DNA from 4 places in the Cytobacillus spartinae genome. Region 4 is predicted to be linked to each of the others. Evidence: predicted binding sites of a transcription regulator. Region 4 holds the regulator's gene; each other region holds the start of a gene.
What was found. The regulator Rex, encoded in region 4, represses fermentation and respiration genes when NADH is low (regulators of the CRP and FNR family bind a similar motif). The targets are predictions, from matches to a motif close to TTGTGAAATATTTCACAA.
Positions count from the first base shown of each region.

Region 1: a site for Rex is predicted at 1,669-1,686, ahead of hcp (hydroxylamine reductase). Genes of this name have one in related genera too.
Region 2: a site for Rex is predicted at 1,912-1,929, ahead of ACFYKX_RS13075 (anion permease). Genes of this name have one in related genera too.
Region 3: a site for Rex is predicted at 3,072-3,089, ahead of ACFYKX_RS21405 (cytochrome-c peroxidase). Genes of this name have one in related genera too.

Region 1 covers NZ_JBIACK010000008.1:174,212-179,719, forward strand. Annotated here, with positions in the region: gene ACFYKX_RS16440 (Crp/Fnr family transcriptional regulator) at 1-236, shown strand, start outside; gene hcp (hydroxylamine reductase) at 305-1,606, opposite strand; gene ACFYKX_RS16450 (Hsp20/alpha crystallin family protein) at 1,821-2,291, shown strand; gene ACFYKX_RS16455 (YppG family protein) at 2,664-3,302, opposite strand; gene ACFYKX_RS16460 (YppF family protein) at 3,594-3,800, shown strand; gene ACFYKX_RS16465 (YppE family protein) at 3,914-4,279, opposite strand; gene ACFYKX_RS16470 (hypothetical protein) at 4,444-4,713, opposite strand; gene ACFYKX_RS16475 (DUF2515 domain-containing protein) at 5,164-5,508, opposite strand, start outside.
Region 2 covers NZ_JBIACK010000005.1:238,892-244,399, forward strand. Annotated here, with positions in the region: gene ACFYKX_RS13065 (ABC transporter permease) at 1-244, opposite strand, end outside; gene ACFYKX_RS13070 (LysR family transcriptional regulator) at 960-1,847, shown strand; gene ACFYKX_RS13075 (anion permease) at 2,208-3,683, shown strand; gene ACFYKX_RS13080 (hypothetical protein) at 3,761-3,934, shown strand; gene ACFYKX_RS13085 (fumarate hydratase) at 3,955-4,800, shown strand; gene ACFYKX_RS13090 (Fe-S-containing hydro-lyase) at 4,894-5,457, shown strand; gene ACFYKX_RS13095 (FAD-binding protein) at 5,485-5,508, shown strand, end outside.
Region 3 covers NZ_JBIACK010000013.1:116,499-122,006, reverse strand. Annotated here, with positions in the region: gene ACFYKX_RS21420 (thioredoxin family protein) at 1-31, shown strand, start outside; gene ACFYKX_RS21415 (YhcU family protein) at 81-479, opposite strand; gene ACFYKX_RS21410 (RluA family pseudouridine synthase) at 674-1,594, shown strand; gene ACFYKX_RS21405 (cytochrome-c peroxidase) at 1,886-2,956, opposite strand; gene ACFYKX_RS21400 (hypothetical protein) at 3,350-3,898, opposite strand; gene ACFYKX_RS21395 (hypothetical protein) at 3,895-4,782, opposite strand; gene ACFYKX_RS21390 (HAD family hydrolase) at 4,876-5,508, opposite strand, start outside.
Region 4 covers NZ_JBIACK010000022.1:3,401-8,908, forward strand. Annotated here, with positions in the region: gene tsaD (tRNA (adenosine(37)-N6)-threonylcarbamoyltransferase complex transferase subunit TsaD) at 1-210, shown strand, start outside; gene ACFYKX_RS25730 (ABC-F family ATP-binding cassette domain-containing protein) at 456-2,384, opposite strand; gene moaC (cyclic pyranopterin monophosphate synthase MoaC) at 2,582-3,076, shown strand; gene ACFYKX_RS25740 (redox-sensing transcriptional repressor Rex) at 3,107-3,763, shown strand; gene ACFYKX_RS25745 (twin-arginine translocase TatA/TatE family subunit) at 3,864-4,052, shown strand; gene tatC (twin-arginine translocase subunit TatC) at 4,165-4,911, shown strand; gene ACFYKX_RS25755 (EAL domain-containing protein) at 4,959-5,508, opposite strand, start outside.

The sequences.
Region 1 (5,508 bases), on a different contig from region 4:
AACAAATCATCAAACTTCTTATTAGACTCGCTAGATTGCATGGAATTGAGCTAAGCGATGGGCAATTATTGCTACGAGGGGAATTTACCAATAAAGATTTAGCAAATATGATTGGCACTACTAGAGAAACGGTTAGTCGAACCCTCACTAAGATGAAAAAAGATGGTCTGATTGAAGTAGACGGGAGTGGGGATATGACATTTAATCCTGAGGTTCTGCTGGAGCAGTTATTATAGAAGGATACGCTTCTGTTAGATTTCACATATAAAGAAACCGCAGATGAACATCTACGGTTTCTTTTTTGTTATTCGGTTTTAGTTAAGCCAAGCATATCAGCCATATCTTCTTGTGCAGTTCCAATCAGCTTTAAATTAAATGTCTCTTGAAGAACCTGCATAACTCCTTCTGAGATAAACTCTGGAGGCTTAGGTCCAATACGGATATCTTTGATTCCTAAGCTAAATAATCCAAGTAAAATAGCTACTGCCTTTTGTTCAAACCATGAAAGAACAATGCTTACAGGAAGATCTTTTATTTCACACTCGAATGCATCTGCAAGTGCCATTGCGATTTTAACAGTTGATCCTGAGTTATTACATTGTCCTAAGTCAATATAACGTGGGATGTCTGTCCCAGGAACTGTCCCGTAGTCCACATCGTTAAAGCGGAATTTACCACAAGATGTTGTTAAGATAACCGTCTCTGGTGGTAAAGACGTAGCTAACTCACGATAGTAATCTCCACCTTTCCCCGGTGCATCACATCCTGCGATAACGAAGAAACGCTTGATTTTGCCTTCTTTGACAGCTGCAATCACTTCAGGTGCTAACCCAAGGACAGTTTCGTGATGGAATCCTGTTAATAAAGTCTCGTCTGACTCAATATTCGCTTCTGGAAGTTCTAATGCTCGATTAATTAATGGAGAAAAGTCATCATTTACAATTTTTTGAACATTTTCTAATCCTGCTACTTCATATGAGAACATGCGATCAGCATACGTACCTTTAATTGGCATTACACAGTTTGTTGTCGCCAAAATAGCTCCATTAAACTTTTCAAATAATCTACGTTGGTCATACCAAGCTTTTCCAATATTCCCTTTTAGGTGTGAATACTTCTTCAAAGCTGGATAGCCGTGAGCTGGTAGCATCTCAGAGTGAGTATAGATATTAATTCCTTTACCTTCTGTTTGTCTTAGTAACTCTTCTAGTGCAAAAAGGTTATGCCCCGTTACAATAATGGCCTTCCCTTCCACCTTGTTTTGAGATACACGGATTGGTTGAGGAATTCCAAGTAGTTTCGTATGTGCTTCATCAAGTACTTCCATGATACGAACAGCTGATTGACCAACCTTCATTGCCATATCAATATGCTCTTGTACATTAAAATTTGAATTTGTTAATGTCATATATAATGCTTCATGTGTTGTTGCATCAACGAATGGATCTGTATAGCCAAGTTGGTTTGCATGTGTACGATAAGCTGCAATCCCTTTTAAACCAAAAATAATTGTATCTTGTAAACTAGCGATGGTTTCATCTTTACCACAAACACCAATTACTTTACATCCCCCGCTTGGCGTTTGTTCACATTGATAACAAAACATTTCATATCCCCTCTTTCAAATCTTTATTACTGTTACAGCATACCTTCCTTTCTAACTTCTAAGTGTGATGCAAATCACATTATTATGAGTTGTCAAAATTTGTTCAAAATTTAAAAGCCCTTATCTTATGTTCTTTCCAATGCCAATGATGAACCGCCTATGTATTTTTGCATACAATATGGTGAATGATTTTGTGTTGAGAGGAGTGGATAGGATGTCTTCAAATCTTCCAAGTGGTCCTAATAAGAGAAATAAACATGAGCCTTTTGGGGATTTAATGAAATCTATGAATGATTTCTTTCATGAAAAGCCCGTTAAAGGCTTTTTACAAAGTATCGATGATTTTTTCAGAACTCCCTTTGCATCATTTCCGATTGATGTTATTGAGCAAGAAAATGAAATTGTGGTGACAGCTGAACTTCCAGGTATTAAAAAAGAGCAAATATATATCAATGTACTAGATAATTATTTGACGATTACCGTAAAAAACAATGAAATAGTCACTGAGGAAGATGATGTGAATCGAGTTTATCGAAGAAAGCAATCGATGCAACAAATGAGTAGATCTGTTGGTCTTTCACAGCCTATCAATGAAAGTAAAGTAAAAGCCTCCTATCAGGATGGGTTGTTAAAAATTCGTATTCCAAGACAAAAAGGAAAAAGAATTAATATTAGCACGGACTAACGCTCCTTTAATGAGAGTTTATCCCATTAATATCTAGCAGGATCTTCCCTGCTTTTTTGTTTAGGCTGTTTTTGCATAAGTTGTTGCTATTCGTATATGGTCTTCAACACGAATTATATGCGGCTTGGTGGCACCTATTATTCCCAAAATAGAGAAAACAGCACCATAATCAGTTTAAAAGCTGTTTAAAGTACCTAAATAGTAACAAAGTTTACGAAAAGAGCCTTTGTTTACAACAAAAGAGCAAAATCAGATGTTTTAACAATCCCATTTTTTTGACAGAGATTGTTATAACCTGCCATCTTCTGAAGGTCCCTTCATTCATAATGAACAATCACAAACTTAATAAAATGCAAAAAGGTATAGGGGACCCTATACCTTAAATATTCCTCCAAGCCCCTTCACCATCCCTGAGACTTGATTAACTGCATTCATCATCGCTCCTGCAGTGTCCATCATTTTATTAAAATCCAAGGAACCATCCTGACCCTTAAAAGAATTCATGATCGATTGAATTCCTGACGGTGGTCTTGGGATAAATGATGCTTTAGGGTATGGATTCATATAGGGCATTTGGTTCTCATAATACGTATTTCCCCCACCAAAGTAAGACTCCTCCTCTTGTAGTGGGTTTTGTAGTACAGACTGAGAATGTTTTTTTCCTCCTTGATACTGTTGATAATATGAATTCATCCCATTCTGAGGATACCCGTTCATTTCTCCACCAGCTTGAGGGAATGGCTGATTTCCCCCACCAAATGGAGGATACATATAGTTCATGTGATTTTGCATATTCGAGTTAGGAAAGCTACTTTGTTGCATTTGATTGTAAGGATTTTGTTGAAAATAGTATGGGTGAGCTCCCTGCTGCTGATTAAAGGAATAATTTGAATAAGGCGATTGTCTTACGTAATTCTGACCATGACTTTTTATTTGTTGTACATACCCGTCGTTATAGATCGGATATTGTATGGGAGTAAAATAGGCTTTTCTATTACTTCGGCCAAACATGGACAGACCTCCTCCTTCATCTATTTCACTACTTTAGAATATGAGTGAAACGCCTAAAAGGTGAATGAGAGATGGGCTACTGTTTCAATAGGAAGTGGATGCTGAGGGAAATAGTTAAACATAAGTTAGAAATGGAAAAAGAATATTGTCATAGAAGAGTAAATCTTGTCGGAAGTTTCAATTTTTTAAAAACGAGGATAATTATTTTTTCATGTTACGATGTATACACATAATATCTTTTTATGTTTATATCATAATTTTATTTTCAGAAAAGATGAGGAGGATACTAGCATGAATGTTCACGAACTAAATCAAAAATTTATTAAGCTTAAAAACTACTCACCAGAAAGTGTAAATGAATTGTTAGACTTTGCGAAAAAAGCTTATATCTACAACGAAATTTCAACTAGTGATTATAGGAAGCTTGTTCGTGACTTAGAATCTCAAGGTGCTACAATCCCAGACGAGTATAAAGAAAATTCCCTCATCGAGAACTAATGACTAAAATGAAAAGGAACTCCTTGAGTGAGTTTCTTTGACTGAGAACAGACTCGAATACTCGAGTTCGTTTTCAGTCTATTTTTTTATTCGTTTCAGGACAATTTACCACGTTAAAGGTTTAATTTTAGCTCATCCACCATAACCTTTAATATATATTTAACGGATTGAAGATAATTAATGAAGCGTGTACGACTAGTTTCTGGGTAAAAAGCTTGAACAGATAACATTTCAATTTGATCATAAGCAGACTCAATCTGTTTAAAATGAATATGCTTTGGTCGCTCAACTCTTACCCAAGAGGCTGCTTCTTCCTTCCACGCATCATTTATAGCTTTTACCTCATCAGCAAAAGGCTTGACCTCTGTATAAAAATCACCTTTTTCTTGAGATTTTCTTGCTTCTTGATATCTCCCTTCAATAAAGTCCATGTATGAAAGGAGCTTTTCTGATAAGTTGTTTAATTTCACAGTATCCATTACTATATTCACCTTCTTAAGGATTCTTGTTTCCATTCAAAACAAAAAGCAGCAATGAAAGAATCAAAGCTACTTAGATTATTTTATCATGTATTGTTTAGAAAGGAGAAATAACACCGCTCATTTTTTTGAAAGACACCTAGCTTTCAACAAACAACTATCTATTAAAAACCTAATTCTAGATTTAATTTTTTGTTCTGCGGGAGATTCATTTTGGTTTTTCCTTTATGGAAAGGGACGACGTTATACATATTATTTTCTAGTTCTTTAAGTTGTACCTCACACTTTGACAATTTTTCTGACTGATGATTTACCATTTCTTTTCTTTCCTTACTTAGGTTTGTATCAATGGCTCTTTCTAACTCTTCTAGCTGATCATAGATTTCTGTTAATAGTGATAATATCTCTTCCTTTTGAGCTTGTGATTGTCCCATGTTCATTGTCCTCCTCTTTCTTATCCACTAAAATGGTTCGCTTACTAGCACTGTAGATACTTTACGTTTCTTCTGATAACACTAAATTCGCTCTTTAAAAACTAGTTCCTTCACCCCTGACAAAACTAGAAGAGATTCGGCAAAGAAAGAAGATTTTTTCAACTTTTAAGGATTATTTTCGACAAGAATACAGTTCAGGTGAAATATCATCGAATGCAAATTCCTTTGCTTGAACAAACTAAAATCGGAGGTGTTATGCAAGATGGGAAATAAAGAAAAACAAAACAAGGTTCAACCCAAAAACTTAGAAGAAAAAAAAGCTGGGTATGGTGATAAAAAGCTTGAAGGCCCAGACCGTCCTTCTACTTAATTCAAAGTACAATTGATCGTCTACGTAAATTTACTGACAGTAAAAAAGCAAGGTATAGCCCTTGCTTTTTTATCTTTATGTCACGTCAAAATTTCCTTAAGTAAAATCGAAGAATGGAGCTGTTTTTGCTTTTTTTCGAACCAGTCATTTATGTGGATTGGGTGCTTATGTTTTACGGGTTCAGCAAACCACTTCTTAGCCACCTTTCTTTTCTTAGACCAGTCTTCAAATTCGCGTATATGATGATCGATAACCGGATAAGTCGTTCTTAAAAACGGTGTTGTCCGTTGGTGCCTTGTATGTAGATACCTCTCATAATCATTTCTGGAACCAGTATGAACGGTCCTTTTTGAGAAATCATAAAAGGAAGCGTACAAATTTGGATGAAATAAAATGCTAGCCAACCTCTTACCTAGGTTTATCCT
Region 2 (5,508 bases), on a different contig from region 4:
GTACTCGTTCACCTGATGATTGCTGTTGGGATTGCATATTCTCCCGTAGTTTCTCCATGTCTACTTGAAGAGTGACATCCGCTCCAAGCTTTTGTCTGGCAAGCTCCCCAGATTTTTGAGCCGCCGTTTGAATAGAAAGACCAGCTAGTACCAAAACACAAATAACAGAAAACACGAATATCTGTAGTAGGCTTTTTCCTTTTCTCGCTTTTACACTCAACAAAGCTCGTTTAATAAAATTCATCCTAGACCCTCCTGACAGGGAGAACCTCCCTTGTCACTTAATATTTTCTTTATTGGACTGTGAGGAAGGTAGCTCATATTTTGTGCGTCAGATAACCTATCTCATTGTCCCAATGAATATAGACTACTAGAAATTTATGTCTAAATTATTACGTAAATATTTCTTAAGTTTTAACAATTTAGGATGATTTATAAATGAAGATGTAACACTGATTCCTCGATTAGAATTGCAAGTTTGGATGGGAATATCTTAATCTTGTTAAAAGCAGAAAATTTAGCAGAAAATGAGATATAAAAAGACTAAAAAATAATAGGGTCATGCTGCACATTACAACCAAACTATGAAGCAAAATTTAGGGGACAAAGCCATAGCAATCAGAAAGATACGTCATTATGATAAGTTACTATTCTACCCAAAACAAAGAGGTACACGAAGATTTAACATATTCGTGTACCTCTTTTTTGTGATTATTATACTCCAAATCTAGTTATGATCTATTGAGTCATCCTCTTTATACGTTTCGGGTACTAATCAAGTTCTTATGCTTAATTTTATCACTGTCAGTACCTAATGAACTTTCTGTTACAAAAATCCACTTACATTAGTTACATAACGATATCAAAAGTTACTTAATCCATCGAAAGCTCTTAAAAAAAATATAATGACGGTAAATAGAGAGAAGTAGTTGTGCAAAACTGATAGAGGAGTGTTCTACATGGAGCTACGACAATTAGAGTACTTTGTAGAAGTGAGTAAACACAAGAGCTTTACACATGCAGCTGAATGCTTACATGTTTCACAGCCGTCCATTTCAAATTCGCTCCATAAGCTTGAGGATGAATTAGGTGTAAAGCTTTTGGAACGGACAACGAAGAATGTTTCTCTTACATACAAGGGGGAACTATTCTTAAACAGAATTGTTACAATCCTTGCAAACATGAATGAAGCGATATGTGAGGTCAGTGAGTCAGATAATGGGGTTGTAAAAATCGGACTTCCACCCATGATTGGTGCACAGATGTTTCCAAACGTCTTCATTGAGTTCAAGCAAAAATACTCGAATATCCAGTTTGATGTCATTGAAAAGGGTTCTGTCGCCATTAGAAATCTCATTGAAACTGGCGAGTTAGAGATGGGGTTTATCATACTGCCTCAATCATCAGAATGCTTAGATATGATTCCTTTCGTTCAGGATGAATTAGTCATTTGTATGCAAAAAGGTCATCCGTTAAGTTCTAGAAAGGTAATAGATTGTAAGGACTTAGCAGAAGAAAGATTTGTGATGATGACAGCAGAATACGTTCATCACAATATGTTATTAAATCACTGTTTAAAGTCGAATGTTCAACCCAATATTATTTTTACATCTGACAAGGTTGAGACCGTTCGATCAATGGTCGGGAAAGGCTTAGGCATATCTTTATTAATGGATATGTATGTGAAAGATCATCATGACATTGTGGCAGTTCCTTTGAAGAGTCCACTAAAAATAAACATTGGTCTAGCATGGAAAAAGGGAAGACAGTTATCAAGTGAGTGCAAGAAAGTAATTGAATTTTTTAGTCATTATTTCAAAGATGAAAATATTAAAAAGGCACAATAATGAATCACAATCATTTAACCAACAGGTAGTTCAGGTTTTGAGTGTGATTTTAAAAAGAGAAAGTTTGTGAAATGTTTCACTTATAGGTTTTAGCTATAAAACTATAGAAAATCGGTATTTCACGATAATGGAAAACTGTGTGAAGATATTCACATAAGCAGAGGTGCTAAGCACACCTGTCTTTTATCAAGGCTCTTTACGTAAACGTTGTTGCTTTTGGTAAAAAGGAAGTATTTAAACGATTCTGGCGCTGAAATTTATTGCCATGAAGAAATGTTTTACCCGAGTTAGAGTCACAATTCAGAAGATCAACAATCAATACGAAAACAGCCTTCATTAATAAATTAGGGAGTGGAAAAAATGGGAGCGGTACGAAAACTTCAGTATCAAAGTCCACCACAGAATCAAGATCCACAGGAGAAAAAAGCGGTCAAAGAGGTTAATTTTATCTCGTTGCTCATTACTCTAGCAGTCGGAGCAATCATTTGGTTTATTGGCGCACCAGAGGGATTAGATCCAAAAGCATGGCACTTATTCGCAATATTTGTTGCTACGATTGTGGGATTAATTATAAAACCTTTACCAATGGGCGGAGTGGCAGTCCTCTCAATCGCAGCTGTTATCTTAACAGGTACATTAGGGACTCAGGAAGCGTTGAGTGGTTTTCAAAATACAACCATTTGGTTAATCGTAATCGCCTTCTTTATCTCAAGAGGTTTTATCAAAACAGGATTAGGAAATCGTGTTGCTTATATGTTTGTTAAGAAGTTTGGAAAGAAAACATTAGGTCTATCCTATGCACTTTTAGTCAGTGATTTAATTTTATCTCCAGCAATGCCAAGTAATACAGCACGTGGTGGTGGGATTATCTTTCCGATAATTAAATCCCTATCACAAACGTTCGGATCAGACCCTGAAGACGGATCTGAGAGAAAAATTGGTTCTTTCTTAACGAAAACCGCTTTCCAAGGAAACATGATCACATCCGCGATGTTTATGACAGCGATGGCAGCCAATCCTTTAGCAGCAACCATTGCGGGTGAAGCTGGAGTCGCTATTTCATGGGGTGGCTGGGCACTAGCCGCGCTTGTTCCAGGTCTAGTGAGCTTAATTGTGATTCCGTTGTTCATCTACAAAGTTTATCCACCTGAAGTAAAAGAGACTCCTGCAGCGGCACAAATTGCCACGCAGAAGTTAAAAGAAATGGGTCCTTTAAAGAAATCAGAGTGGAGCATGATCTCAGTATTCGTACTAATCTTAGGCTTATGGATTTTCGGTAGCAAAATCAATATTGACGCAACAACGACGGCTTTAATTGGTTTATCTGTACTTTTACTTTTATCCGTGTTGTCTTGGGATGATATTAAAAAAGAACAAGGCGCTTGGGATACATTAGTTTGGTTCGCGGCACTAGTTATGATGGCTTCATTCTTAAACACTTTAGGGATGATTCCTTGGTTCAGTGATTTAATGGGTGGCGCAGTAAGTGGAATGTCTTGGATTATGGCACTTGGAGCTTTAGCGCTGATCTACTTCTATTCTCACTATTTCTTTGCAAGCTCAACAGCACACGTAAGTGCCATGTATGCGGCGTTTTTAGCAGTAGCGATTGCAGCTGGAGCACCACCAATGTTGACGGCATTAATCTTAGGATTCTTTGGAAACTTGTTCGGATGTTTAACACACTATGGTTCCGGTCCAGCACCAGTTTTCTTCGGATCAGGCTATGTGTCTCAAAATAAATGGTGGTCCATCGGATTTGCGATATCCGTCATTCACATTATTATTTGGGCACTGGTTGGAGGTCTTTGGTGGAAAGTTCTTGGATTATGGTAAAACGATTCTTTTAAAAACCTCGAAGTCTATTTGCTTTTAATAGTTGATAGACTTCGAGATTACTTGGAGGGAATAACATGAAATCTAGTTGCTGTCATGCTGATGTGAAAAAAAGTAATTCTATAGAGTATTTCCACGGGGCGGACGATGATTACGAATTGAAAATTCCAGTTTTCAATTGTAGTAAGTGTGGGAAACAGGAAATTCCAACTGTAATAACGGAGACTGTAAAAATTTATAAAGCGAGCTAGTAAAAACGGAGGGTTCATCCATGAGAGAGATTTCAGTAGAGCAAATTATTCAAACAGTGAAGGAACTAAGCATAGATGCAGCATGCAATCTACCAGAAGACGTAGAAAAGTTACTTAAAAAGGCAGTAGAAACAGAAGAATCTCAATTTGGTAAATACAGCTTAGAGAAAATTGTTAAGAATGTAGAGTTATCACGTGCTGAGCATGCCCCTATGTGTCAGGACACAGGAATTTTAGTGGTGTTTGTTGAGGTAGGACAGGACGCTCGGATTGTGGGTGGTAGCTTAACAGACGCCATCAATGAAGGGATTCGCCAAGGATATCAAGAGGGGTATCTCCGTAAATCGGTCGTAGCAGATCCAGTTCTGAATCGGAAGAACACGGGTGATAACACACCAGCCGTTATTTACACAGATCTTGTTCCTGGTGACCAGGTGAAAATTCAAGTTCTTCCTAAGGGTGCTGGTAGTGAAAATATGGGTGCATTAAAAATGCTGAAGCCGTCAGAAGGATTAGAAGGAGTAAAAGATTTCATCATAAAAGCTGTTACACAAGCGGGAGGAAATCCTTGCCCACCAGTCATTGTCGGAGTCGGAATCGGCGGAACGATGGATAAGAGTACGTTACTCGCGAAAAAAGCACTAGCTCGCGAAGCTGGACATCCTCATCCAAATCCAGAATATCAGGCACTTGAAGAAGAGCTGTTAGTCGAAATTAATAAGCTAGGAATCGGACCACAAGGCTTTGGAGGAAAAGTTACAGCATTAGCAGTCCATATTGAGACCTATCCAACCCATATTGCCACCATGCCAGTTGCGGTTTGCTTGAATTGTCATGCGGCAAGACATAAGGAAGCGATTCTATAACCTAAAGTGAAGTTTCAGCGGGGGTATAACCCCTTACTGAATAAGAAGAAGTCCTCAGATAGCAAGGCGCATTTGATTACAGGAGGGACAAACATGTCTACCATAAAAAAAATCACGACCCCTTTAACAGATGAAGTCGTAAGAGATTTAAAAGCAGGTGACCAGGTTTCCATCTCTGGGGTTATCTATACAGCTCGCGATGCAGCACACAAACTTTTAACAGAATCGATAAAAGCAGGTGAAGAACTACCAGTTGATTTTACTAACCAAGTAGTCTATTACGCTGGTCCAACTCCAGCAAAGCCAGGTAAGGTCATTGGTTCATGCGGACCAACCACAAGTGGACGGATGGATGCTTACTCTCCGATGATGATGGAGCAAGGTGGCCTCAAAGGCATGATCGGCAAAGGTCCACGTAGTAAAGAGGTTGTAGAAGCGATGAAAGCCAATAATGTTGTATATTTTGCGGCAATTGGTGGAGCGGCAGCGTTAATCGCAGACTCAGTAAAGGAAGCAGATGTGGTTGCTTTCGATGAACTTGGACCAGAAGCGATTCGCCGTTTAGTAGTGGAAGATTACCCGTGTATCGTCGCAATAGATTCAGAGGGAAACAATTTATATGAGTTAGGGGTTCAACAATATAGAGTTGTAGACTAACGAGAACGAAGATGAGGAGCGATCCCAATGTTAAATTATGATGTAGTCGTA
Region 3 (5,508 bases), on a different contig from region 4:
TGAAGATTGGTTTAATGAGAATTCAAAGTAACTTATTAAAAAACAAAACGCCTGCAAATTTGCAGGCGTTTCATTATGTACTATACAAGTAATTCGTTTGCAGCTTTTGTGTACACACTAAAAACATCGTTTTTAATGTTTTTCGCTTCAAGAAATTGATTAAAGTCGAACGGGAAAAATAATCCGTAATCTTTTAAGATCCGCACATTTTTTTGGAAAAGGGATTTGTATTTTGGTTGTGGCTCGGAAGATTCTAAAATAGAAATAATCGTTTGTAAGCTTGTAATGACTTGGTATGCTTCCTTTAAAGTCCCAAAATATTCGAAATGTCTTGTAGAAGTATGTAAAACCTTTAACCGTTCGAATTCTTTAATATCTTTATCCGAGAAGTAAAGTGGAAAGATTGTCATGTAAAATTGACTAACTAGTACTTTAATCTCTTCTTCTTGGTCTGGTGTAGATGCAAAAACAACCTTCACTGGAAAACCCACCCTTTTAAATCCGATTATCAATTCGTGCAATATAAAATAAGAATACCATAAAACTTACACTTATTTTGATGGTAATTCTGTCCAACCATTGAACTAGCTTAATCAAAGCTAGGTTCGTTTAACCTAATACATTTAACCTAGAGGCTCAGGATAAAATTGAATTTATTCAAAGGAGAAATAAGATGATTTCCACTAAGAAGATTGGAGAATGGCTCGAGATTATAATCGCGGAACAGTGGCAAGGTTTAACCATTGATGAACTTTTAAGGGATAGATGGAAAGCCCCTAAAAAACTAATTCATCAATTACGTATGCAAAAAGAAGTCTTACTTAATGGGGAATCACCTAATTGGAATAAGGGAATGGGGTTAGGAGATCTTCTTCAAATTAAATGTTTTTCTGAAAAAGAGTTTGGAGTAACCCCTAGCTATTACGATATAGATATTTTATTTGAGGATGAGCACTTGATTATCGTGAATAAGCCAGCAAATATGGACACGCATCCTAACGAGTCTGGACAAACCAATACATTGGCCAATGCTGTCGCCTTTCACCTACAAGCAAAGGGAGAGCAGCGAAAAGTAAAACATATTCACCGTTTGGACAAGGACACTACCGGAGCAGTCCTCTTTGCAAAACACGAGCTTGCAGGTTCAATATTAGATAGAATGCTTGAAGAGCGATCTATAAGAAGAACTTATGCCGCTTTAGTAAGTGGAATTCTAAAAAAGAAGAAGGGTACTGTAAATGAACCAATTGGAAGGGATCGCCATCATCCGACTAGACGAAGAGTATCTCCTTCAGGTCAGCATGCGGTAACACATTTCAGTGTCGTTAGAACGTACATACAAGACAAAATATCCTTAGTAAAGTGCTCACTGGATACTGGACGTACCCATCAAATACGAGTTCATTTAAGTCACATCGGCCACCCGTTATTAGGTGATTCATTATATGGAGGAGAAAGCACCTACAACCGCCAAGCACTTCATGCAGTTAAGCTTGAGTTCGAACATCCATTTACACTAGAACAGATCGTTTGTCATTCTCCGTTTATCGACTCTCCACCAATATTCAAAAATATTGATGTCTTTGATTTTTAACAAGGTATCTTTTCTTATGGTTTTAGTAAATTGATGACACAGATTCCTTTGCTTTGCGTTAGATTAGGGCATGATAATTCATGATAAATCCTATCGAAAGAGCGCCCACATACATTGTGGACGCTCCATTTATCTGAACGGCTCGCAGGCCGATATTTTAATGTTGTGATAATCTTCTTCCCGTGTAAAATTTGTCCTAAACAACTAAACTTAAATTATTTAAGTTTATAAAAATTACAGTACAAACAAAAAAACTGTGGATATTAAACCCACAGCTTTTTGAATCATATATTATTGTGGAAGATCAGGTTTTTTCACCATTGGAAGTTCTCCACTCATGCTTTCTAAGAATGCAACTAAAGCACTTACTTCTGTCTCACTTAAAGATAGAGGTTGCATTAAGACACTCTTATTTGGATGTGCTCCCCCACCAGTATTGTAGTATTCTACGACTTCTTGAAGTGTAGCAAGACTTCCATCGTGCATAAATGGTGCAGTGTGGGCAACACCGCGTAATCCTGATGTTCTAAATTTGCCTTTATCATTTTCATTACCTGTAACAGCAAATCGTCCATCGTCTCCGCCCATCCCAAGATTGTGATAATTATGGTCGGATAAAAGTGGACCAGCATGACAAGAGATACAGTTTGCTTTTCCAGCAAATAGTTTCATCCCTTCTTTTGCTTCTACAGAAATGGCATCTTCCTCACCTTGTAAGTAACGGTCAAAGGCAGTATCTGTAACAACAATTGTTCTTTCAAAAGCAGCAATGGCTTTTGCGATGTTATCTGCTGTTATTTGTTCGCTAAACACATGATCAAAGCTATCTACATAACCAGGTACGCTATTTAATTCAGTAATAAGTTCATCTAAGTTTTGATTCATTTCAACTTCGGATTGAATAGGCCCTAGCGCTTGCTCTTCTAAACTGCCAGCACGACCATCCCAGAAATATTCTTCATAATACCCAGAGTTAATAACCGTTGGGCTGTTTCTATGTCCTTCGAAGCCTTCAAACCCAATAAAGGTTGCTAAGCCATCCCCATATCCTGCTCCAGGAGCATGACATGAAGCACAGCTAAGCTTATTATTTCCTGATAATCGTGCATCGAAGTATAATTGCTTTCCAAGTTCAATCTTTTCATCAGTCATCGGATTTTCAGCTGGAATTGGCATTGCACCAAGAGCTACAAATCTATTCTTCGCTTCTTCCAATTCTTGATCAACCGTAACTTCCTCAGTTTGTTCTTTATCATTTTCTTTCGGTTCCTCTTCAGTAGATACATCATCAGAAGTATTACATGCGACTAATACAAATATAGCAAATACAAAGGGTACAATTAATTTTAACTTATGCATCATAATTCCCTCCTTATATATGTATGATGGAAATTGTGCAACCTATTAAATTTCCATCCTTTACAATTTTGATTATATAATTGAAAAGATTATTATTTTCGAGTAACTTTTGAAAAATATGTGAAATATATCACATACTACCATACTCATCGTATTAACAAAAAAAAACGACTAGAAAGTAGAATTACTTCCTAGTCGTTTTTGACAAAAAACTTGTAATATCAATTTATTTAAGGCTGTTTTCGCATAGATTGTTGCTATTCGTATATGTTCTCTAACACGTATTCTATTCAACTTCGTGGCATCTTTTCTTCCCAAAAATAAGAAAACAGCACCATAGTTCATTTAAAAACAGTTTAAAGTATCTAAAAAGCAACAAAGTTTACGAAAAGAGCCTTATTTAAAAACCTTTGCTCGAATCTGAAATAGCCGAACAATAAAAATAACATGGATAATGAACCCTACGATAAAGGAAAAGCCAACTAAAAAGAGCAATTCGAACGAAAATAGATAACCTACTGGTCCCATAAAAATTAAGATAAGATTAACAATCAAGTACACTTTTCCAAAATTCTCAAGCCACTTTTTCTCTGAGTAAAAACCCTGCTCATTTACAATGATACTAAGTGCTTTTAGTACGTTCACGACAAGAAACACCTGTACCAAATGCAAAACAGAGGTGTATAATTGCCACCCGAAATGAATTGTACCCATGTGGTCAAGGGTCAATTGTGGTGGCATAATGATATCTGGCAATGAAAATATTGCTAGAAATAAAGCTGCTCCCTTTGCTAACCTCCCGTTTTCGGTAGGAGAAAAATTTGAAAGGGCACTATAGATCATAAGATAACCGATTATATCTGGTAGAATATTGAATGTTCCTAATCGAAAGTCTAGAAAAGCTATGAGGAAACCAAATGCCAGCTTCTTTAATTCTTTCTTCATTCTTTATCCCTCATTTCCTTAATGTAGTTCTTAAGAGTGCCTTGCTCCCAAGATGGCTGGTAACGAATAAGACTCGTCTCCATCTCACTTGTTTTTCCATCCTGATTTACACGGGCTGTTAAAGGAAATGATAGATAATATCCTGCAATATTTGTTTTCTTGAAATGAGATACTATTTTTAAATAATCCCCCTGCTTAATATCCATTGGGAGCGTTCCAGGTTTTCCCACAGCGAATGTCTCATCCGTATTGATATCTCTATTTTGATTTTCCTTTTTACGTTGGTCCATCTTCTCAATACTTGTCTGGTCTGTATCAATCTCAATTACTAAATGCTCATTAGTAATCCTTTCGAAGGCATGGGATAATGTTTGGAGAGTAAAATCCTCAACTGCTTGAACCGTATAAAAATCTTGGTTACCTCCGCTTCCCCCTGCAATAAACTCAATATACCGCTTGTCGGGATTAGAAAACTTAGTTATATATAAATCTCCTATATCAACCGTTTCTTGAAATCCATCAGAATAAGAAACAATTAGTGTATTTGTGTGAATCACTTTTTCTCTATCAAACTCTGGGTAGTGAAACTTTACGAAGAGTTCCTGCACTTTATACTTACCAACATCGTATGGATGTCCTTCCTCTACAGACATCATTACTTCAGGCTCCTCAGGAAAACTGATACTTATGACCCTTCGATCATCATACTGATCCTTTGCATAATAAAGTTGGAAATATCCATCCTCATCCATAGATAAGTCATAATAATGTTTAAAAAATAGCGGCTTCTCAAGCTTAGTATAATCATAATAAAGATACGATCCTGCCCAAGAAAGTAAAAGTACGCCTAATATGATTAAGAATGGTTTTAGTCTAATTTCCATCTCCCCCCATCTATTATAGTCTATCATAATTTTCCAGATAATTTATACAGAAAAAAGCTGCATACAAGTGCAGCTTTCTCAATTCGAACTAAATTATGATTTACATAAGACTTTAAACGATACTTCGGAAAACGCTTTATATCGAAGAGCTTTTTCATGAAAGGTTAAAAACTGTGTCACCTCATTTGGGACAACCACACATGTTAAACCTGCCTCAATCGCTGCTATGGAACCGTTAACTGAATCCTCAATAGCAATTGCCTCACTTGGTTCTATTTCTAATGCTTCAACAGCTTTTAAATAAAGCGCGGGATCTGGCTTAACCTTCTCCACATCTTCCTTCGTTTTAATAATAGGAAATGTCTCCGTTAGTCCGAAATGGTCAAGAAAATCTGTAATCCACTTACGGCTAGAACTGGAAGCAATCGCTAATCTTAATCCTAGTTCTTGGGCTTCCCCAATCATTTCCTGAATACCTTCTCGTAAAAGGAGAACATCTTTTTGATTTTTGAATCGGTTATACACCTTTTCCTTTAATTCTAGACGATCAATAGGAGTATCTCTTTGACTATCTATATACTGATATAGCACGTCATCGGTTGTTCCAATGATTTTAGCGAACTCCTCTAAAGGAAGATTTACACCATAATCTTTTAGTAAAATATCTTTAAAAATGTGATACCATTCTGTCTCTGTATCAATAATGGTTCCATCAAAATCAAATAT
Region 4 (5,508 bases):
GTTGCTGCAAACAAAGGATTAAGAGCAACACTAGAAGAAAAGTTTGAGCAAATTGAAGGGGTAACTCTTACAATTCCTCCACTTTATCTTTGTACAGATAACGCTGCCATGATTGCTGCGGCAGGAAGTGTTTTATTTGAAAAAGGTCAAAGAGCCAATCTTGCCTTGAATGCAAATCCGGGATTAGATTTAGCTATCCACAACAATTAAACAGAGTAGGTGAAAGTCCCCAAATGGAATGGGGGCTTTTTTTGTTGATAACTACTATATTCAATAAATATTTAGTGGATAATGTGGATAAAACATACCTTTTCTGTGGATTATGTGGAAAAGTGTGTGGAAAGCCTATAATTATGTATTAAGTTTGTGGATATAGTTGGGGATAAATAAAAACCGGGATAGCAATAAACTCCCGGTTCTAATTACATAGTGATTTTGATTAAGACTTTGAAAAACTATTCCTCAGCTAACTCCGTCCATTCCTCCATTAACTGATCCAGCTTTTCTTTTGCGTTTTCATTTTTTTGATTAATTTCTAATACTTTCTCATGGTCTTGAAAAACTTCCGGTTGGCATAGTAATTCTTCATATTGCTCAATTTCAACCTCAAGATTAGCGATTAAATCTTCTAATTCCTCTATACGTCTTTTACGCTGTCTTTCCAGTTTTTTTGCTTCTTTATCTTGTTGGTAATTTGTTTTTTCTAGACTATGAGAAGCGGAAGAAGAATTAAGAGAATTGGCTTTACTTTCTAATGCCTTTAGTTCTTCCTGTTCTAGCTTTTTCTCAATGTAGTAATCATAGTCACCTAAGAATTCTGCTACTTTATTATTGCTTAGTTCAAGAACCTTTGTTGCAATTCGGTTAATAAAATAACGGTCGTGAGATACAAATAGAATTGTTCCGGGGTAGTCAATCAATGCATTTTCTAGTATCTCTTTGCTATCTAAATCTAGATGGTTGGTTGGCTCGTCCAATATTAAGAAATTTGCCTTTTGCATCATAAGTTTGGCCAATGCTAATCTAGCTTTTTCTCCACCACTTAAGGATGAAACAATTTTTAATACATCATCGCCTGAAAATAAAAAGTTACCTAGGATGGTTCGAATATCTTTTTCATTTTTTAGTGGATAGTCATCCCACAGTTCATTTAGTACCCTTTTATTAGAGGTGAGTTTAGCCTGTTCTTGGTCATAGTAACCTATTCCTACATTTGAACCATAATGGATTTCACCAGAAATTGAGGGAAGTGTCTCAACAATGGTTTTTAAAAGAGTTGATTTTCCAACCCCATTTGGTCCAACTAGAGCGATGCTTTCTCCCCTTGTTAGACGGAAAGAGATTTGTTCGGATACTTTTTCACCGTTGTATCCGATAGCAAGATCCTCAACTTTAAGTACATCATTGCCACTTTGTCTTTCGATTTCAAAAGAAAAGTTGGCTGACTTTTCATCGCCGAGAGGTTTATCCATTAATTGCATTTTTTCGAGCTTTTTGCGTCGACTTTGAGCTCTTTTAGTTGTTGAAGCTCGTGCAAGGTTTCGTTGAATAAAATCCTGAAGCTTTGCTACTTCTTCTTGTTGCTTTTCATATTGTTTCATATCACGTTCATAATTCTCTGCTTTTTGGTCAAGGTAAGCACTATAGTTTCCAGTAAACTTTGTAATTTGCTTACGGGATATCTCGTATACTTGATTGACGACTTTGTCTAGGAAATATCGGTCATGGGAAACAATTAAAATGGCTCCATGATATCCTTGTAAATACTGCTCAAGCCAGGAAAGCGTATCGATATCTAAATGGTTTGTCGGCTCGTCTAAGATTAGAATATCAGGCTTTTTTAATAGCAGCTTACCTAGAGCTAATCTTGTCTTTTGCCCACCGCTTAAGCTATCTATTTTAGTCGAGTAATCAAAGGAATGGAAGTTAAGTCCGTGAAGAACAGAACGAATATCTGATTCGTACTGATAACCACCATTTTCTTTAAATTGAACTTGCAATAGATCGTACTCTTTTAGAATCCGTTCGTATTCACTCGACTGAAAGGAAGAAGGGTCAGACATGGCTTCTTCGAGTTTACGGAGTTCTTTCTCTTGGCGTCTAAGGTTTTCAAATACAGTAAGCATTTCATCCCAAATGGAGAGACCTGACTCTAAACCGGTATTTTGAGCAAGATAACCAATGGTTACCTCTTTTGGCTTAATAATGTCCCCGCTGTCTTTAGACATATGCCCAGCAATGATTTTAAGTAGAGTTGATTTCCCCGCTCCATTCCTACCTACTAAAGCAATTCGGTCACGCGTTTGCACTTCTAGCTTTATATTCGTTAAAATAGGGTCAGCACCGTATGATTTTGATAATTGGTTCACTTGCAGTAATATCATAACTTTCACCTCTATATTTCTAGAGTTAGTTTAACGTAATAAAAGGAGTAGAGCAATAAAAGTAAATGAAAGGAATCGAATTCCTGTTAACTATCAATATTACGCAAAGCCGTAGTAAACTTTTATTGTGAAGGATAGTACAATCTTTACTTACAGAATGGGTAAAATAGTGTATGATTTGAGTGAGGTGTTGTAAGATGGGGGAATTTACCCACTTTAATAATGAAGGTAGAGCGAAAATGGTCGATGTGAGTGATAAAGTAGAGACAGTTCGAACGGCCATTGCTAACTCTAGTATAACGGTAAATAAAGAGATTTACGATCGAATTACCAATAATGAGATGAAAAAAGGAGATGTTCTAGCTGTAGCGCAAGTGGCTGGAATTATGGCATGTAAAAAAACATCAGAGATTATCCCAATGTGCCACCCTATTCCTTTGACTGGGATTGACATTTCATTCACATGGGAACAAGAAGAGGATCAATACACCCTTTTCATAGCAGCTTCTGTAAAGACAAAAGGGAACACGGGTGTGGAAATGGAAGCGCTAACAGCAGCATCTGCTTGTGCTTTGACTGTATATGATATGTGTAAGGCTGTAGATAAAGGAATGGTGATAGGTAAAACCTATCTAGTTGAAAAAACTGGCGGTAAAAATGGGGATTTTAAAAGAGAAGATAGATTAAAATAAGCCAATTAAAATACGGGCGGGGGATTTCGGATGAATAATGAAACAATGAAGATTCCGCAAGCAACGGCAAAGCGGTTACCTCTATATTATCGATTTTTAAAAAACCTTCACTCATCAGGAAAACAAAGAGTTTCTTCTGCTGAGTTAAGTGAAGCGGTGAAAGTAGATTCAGCAACAATCCGAAGGGATTTTTCGTATTTTGGAGCTTTAGGGAAAAAGGGTTATGGATACAATGTAAATTATCTACTATCTTTCTTCCGAAAAACGCTAGATCAAGATGAGTTAACGAAAGTAGCATTAATCGGTGTAGGTAACTTAGGTACAGCATTTTTAAATTACAATTTCTTAAAGAATAATAATACAAAAATTGAAGTCGCTTTTGACGTTGACCACGGTAAAGTAGGTACTAGTATAGGCGATGTTCCTATTCACCATATGGATGATTTAGAGAAGGTAATCGAGAAGGAAGATGTTCAAGTGGCTATTCTGACGGTTCCATCGACGTTTGCCCAGTCCATTACAGATCGTCTTGTACAAGTTAATGTAAAGGGAATATTAAACTTCACACCGGCAAGGTTAACAGTACCATCTTTCATTAGGGTCCATCATATTGATTTAGCTGTTGAATTGCAATCACTTGTTTATTTTCTGAAGCACTATGGCGTTGAAGCCGAGGATAGTGAATAAAATCACGAAAATCTAGTAAAGTGCAAAAAGAATTAACCAATATAAAATAGTTGAAGATAGTAATAAATCCGTTATGATAGAATGAGGGAGGTGAGGCAGGATGATGAATATCGGTATGGGAAGCCTCATACTTATTGTGTTCGTTGCTTTATTAATATTTGGTCCTAAGAAGTTACCTGAGCTAGGTAAAGCAGCAGGGAACACTTTACGTGAATTTAAAAACGCTACTAAAGGTTTAGCAGATGATGATGACGATACAAAAAAAGAAAATAAGAGCGACACAAATTAAATTTTTATACAAATAAAGGTGAGCTTAATTCCAGATTTTCATAAGTTTTATCCTTTATTAATTTATATGTACGGTGAATACTTATTTTTATGTGATGTTAGGATGAAATACAATGAGTCATAAAGATATGACGATGTTTGAACATATTGGCGAGTTAAGAAAACGGCTTGTTATTTCGGTCGTTTTCTTCTTCGTTGCAACAATTGCAAGTTTCTTTATTGCGGAGCCGTTAATCGTCTATTTGCAGAAAGCTGATGAAGCAAAAGAACTTACGATGAATGCGTTTCGTCTGACAGATCCAATCAAGATTTATATGCAATTTGCTTTTCTGATTGCATTTGTTATGACTTCACCCTTTCTTTTATATCAATTATGGGCTTTTATAAGTCCCGGCTTGTATGAAAAAGAGAGGAAAGTGACGCTAAGCTACATTCCAATATCCGTTATTCTATTTATTAGTGGTATTGCTTTTTCTTATTTTATTTTGTTTCCATTTGTCGTCGAATTCATGACGAGAATCGCAAACCGATTAGATATTAATCAGGTAATTGGAATTAATGAGTACTTTCAATTCCTATTCCAATTGACGATTCCATTTGGATTACTGTTTCAGCTACCCGTTATTATCATGTTTTTAACGCGATTAGGAATTGTGACACCTATGTACTTGGCAAAGGTTCGAAAATACGCTTACTTTATTCTGATTGTCATAGCAGCATTTATTACGCCACCTGAGCTTTTATCTCATATGATGGTTACAGTGCCGCTACTAATCCTGTACGAAGTGAGTATATTAATTTCGAGATTTGCTTATAAAAAAGCCCAGCAGGCTGAACAGATTTTAGAAGAGGAAATATAAACAATAAAGGCCATCAGAAGTAAAATTCTGATGGCCACTTTAATGTGTTAACTTATCTCTGTCGGTTGTTTAGCCCACTTAATCGCTCGAACTTGAATCTCGCCAATTTTCTCTTCTAGTTCTTCAGGGGGAAGGGGATGTCCAAAGAAATAACCTTGTATTTCAGTACAGTTATTTTTTTGTAAAATCACTACTTGATCCTCTTCCTCTACGCCTTCTGCAATAACTAGTAGGTTTAAATTTTGTGCCATTGTAATGATGGTCGAAACAATCGCAGCATTTGCCTGATTGCTTGCAATATCTTTTACAAAGGAACGATCAATCTTTAGACGGTCGATAGGTAGTACCTTTAGATAGTTGAGAGAGCTGTATCCAGTTCCAAAATCATCAATGCTTATTTTAATTCCAAGTTTTTTCAAATCATTTAGAACCGGAATCGCCTGTTTCACATCTATTGTCATGCTCTCCGTAATTTCTAGTTCTAGTAAATGCGGCTCAAGCCCGGTTTCTTCTAGGACAGAAGCAACCATATTGATAAGATTTGATTGTAAAAATTGCCTAGTAGATAAGTTCACAGATATAGACAAAGTAGGGAGA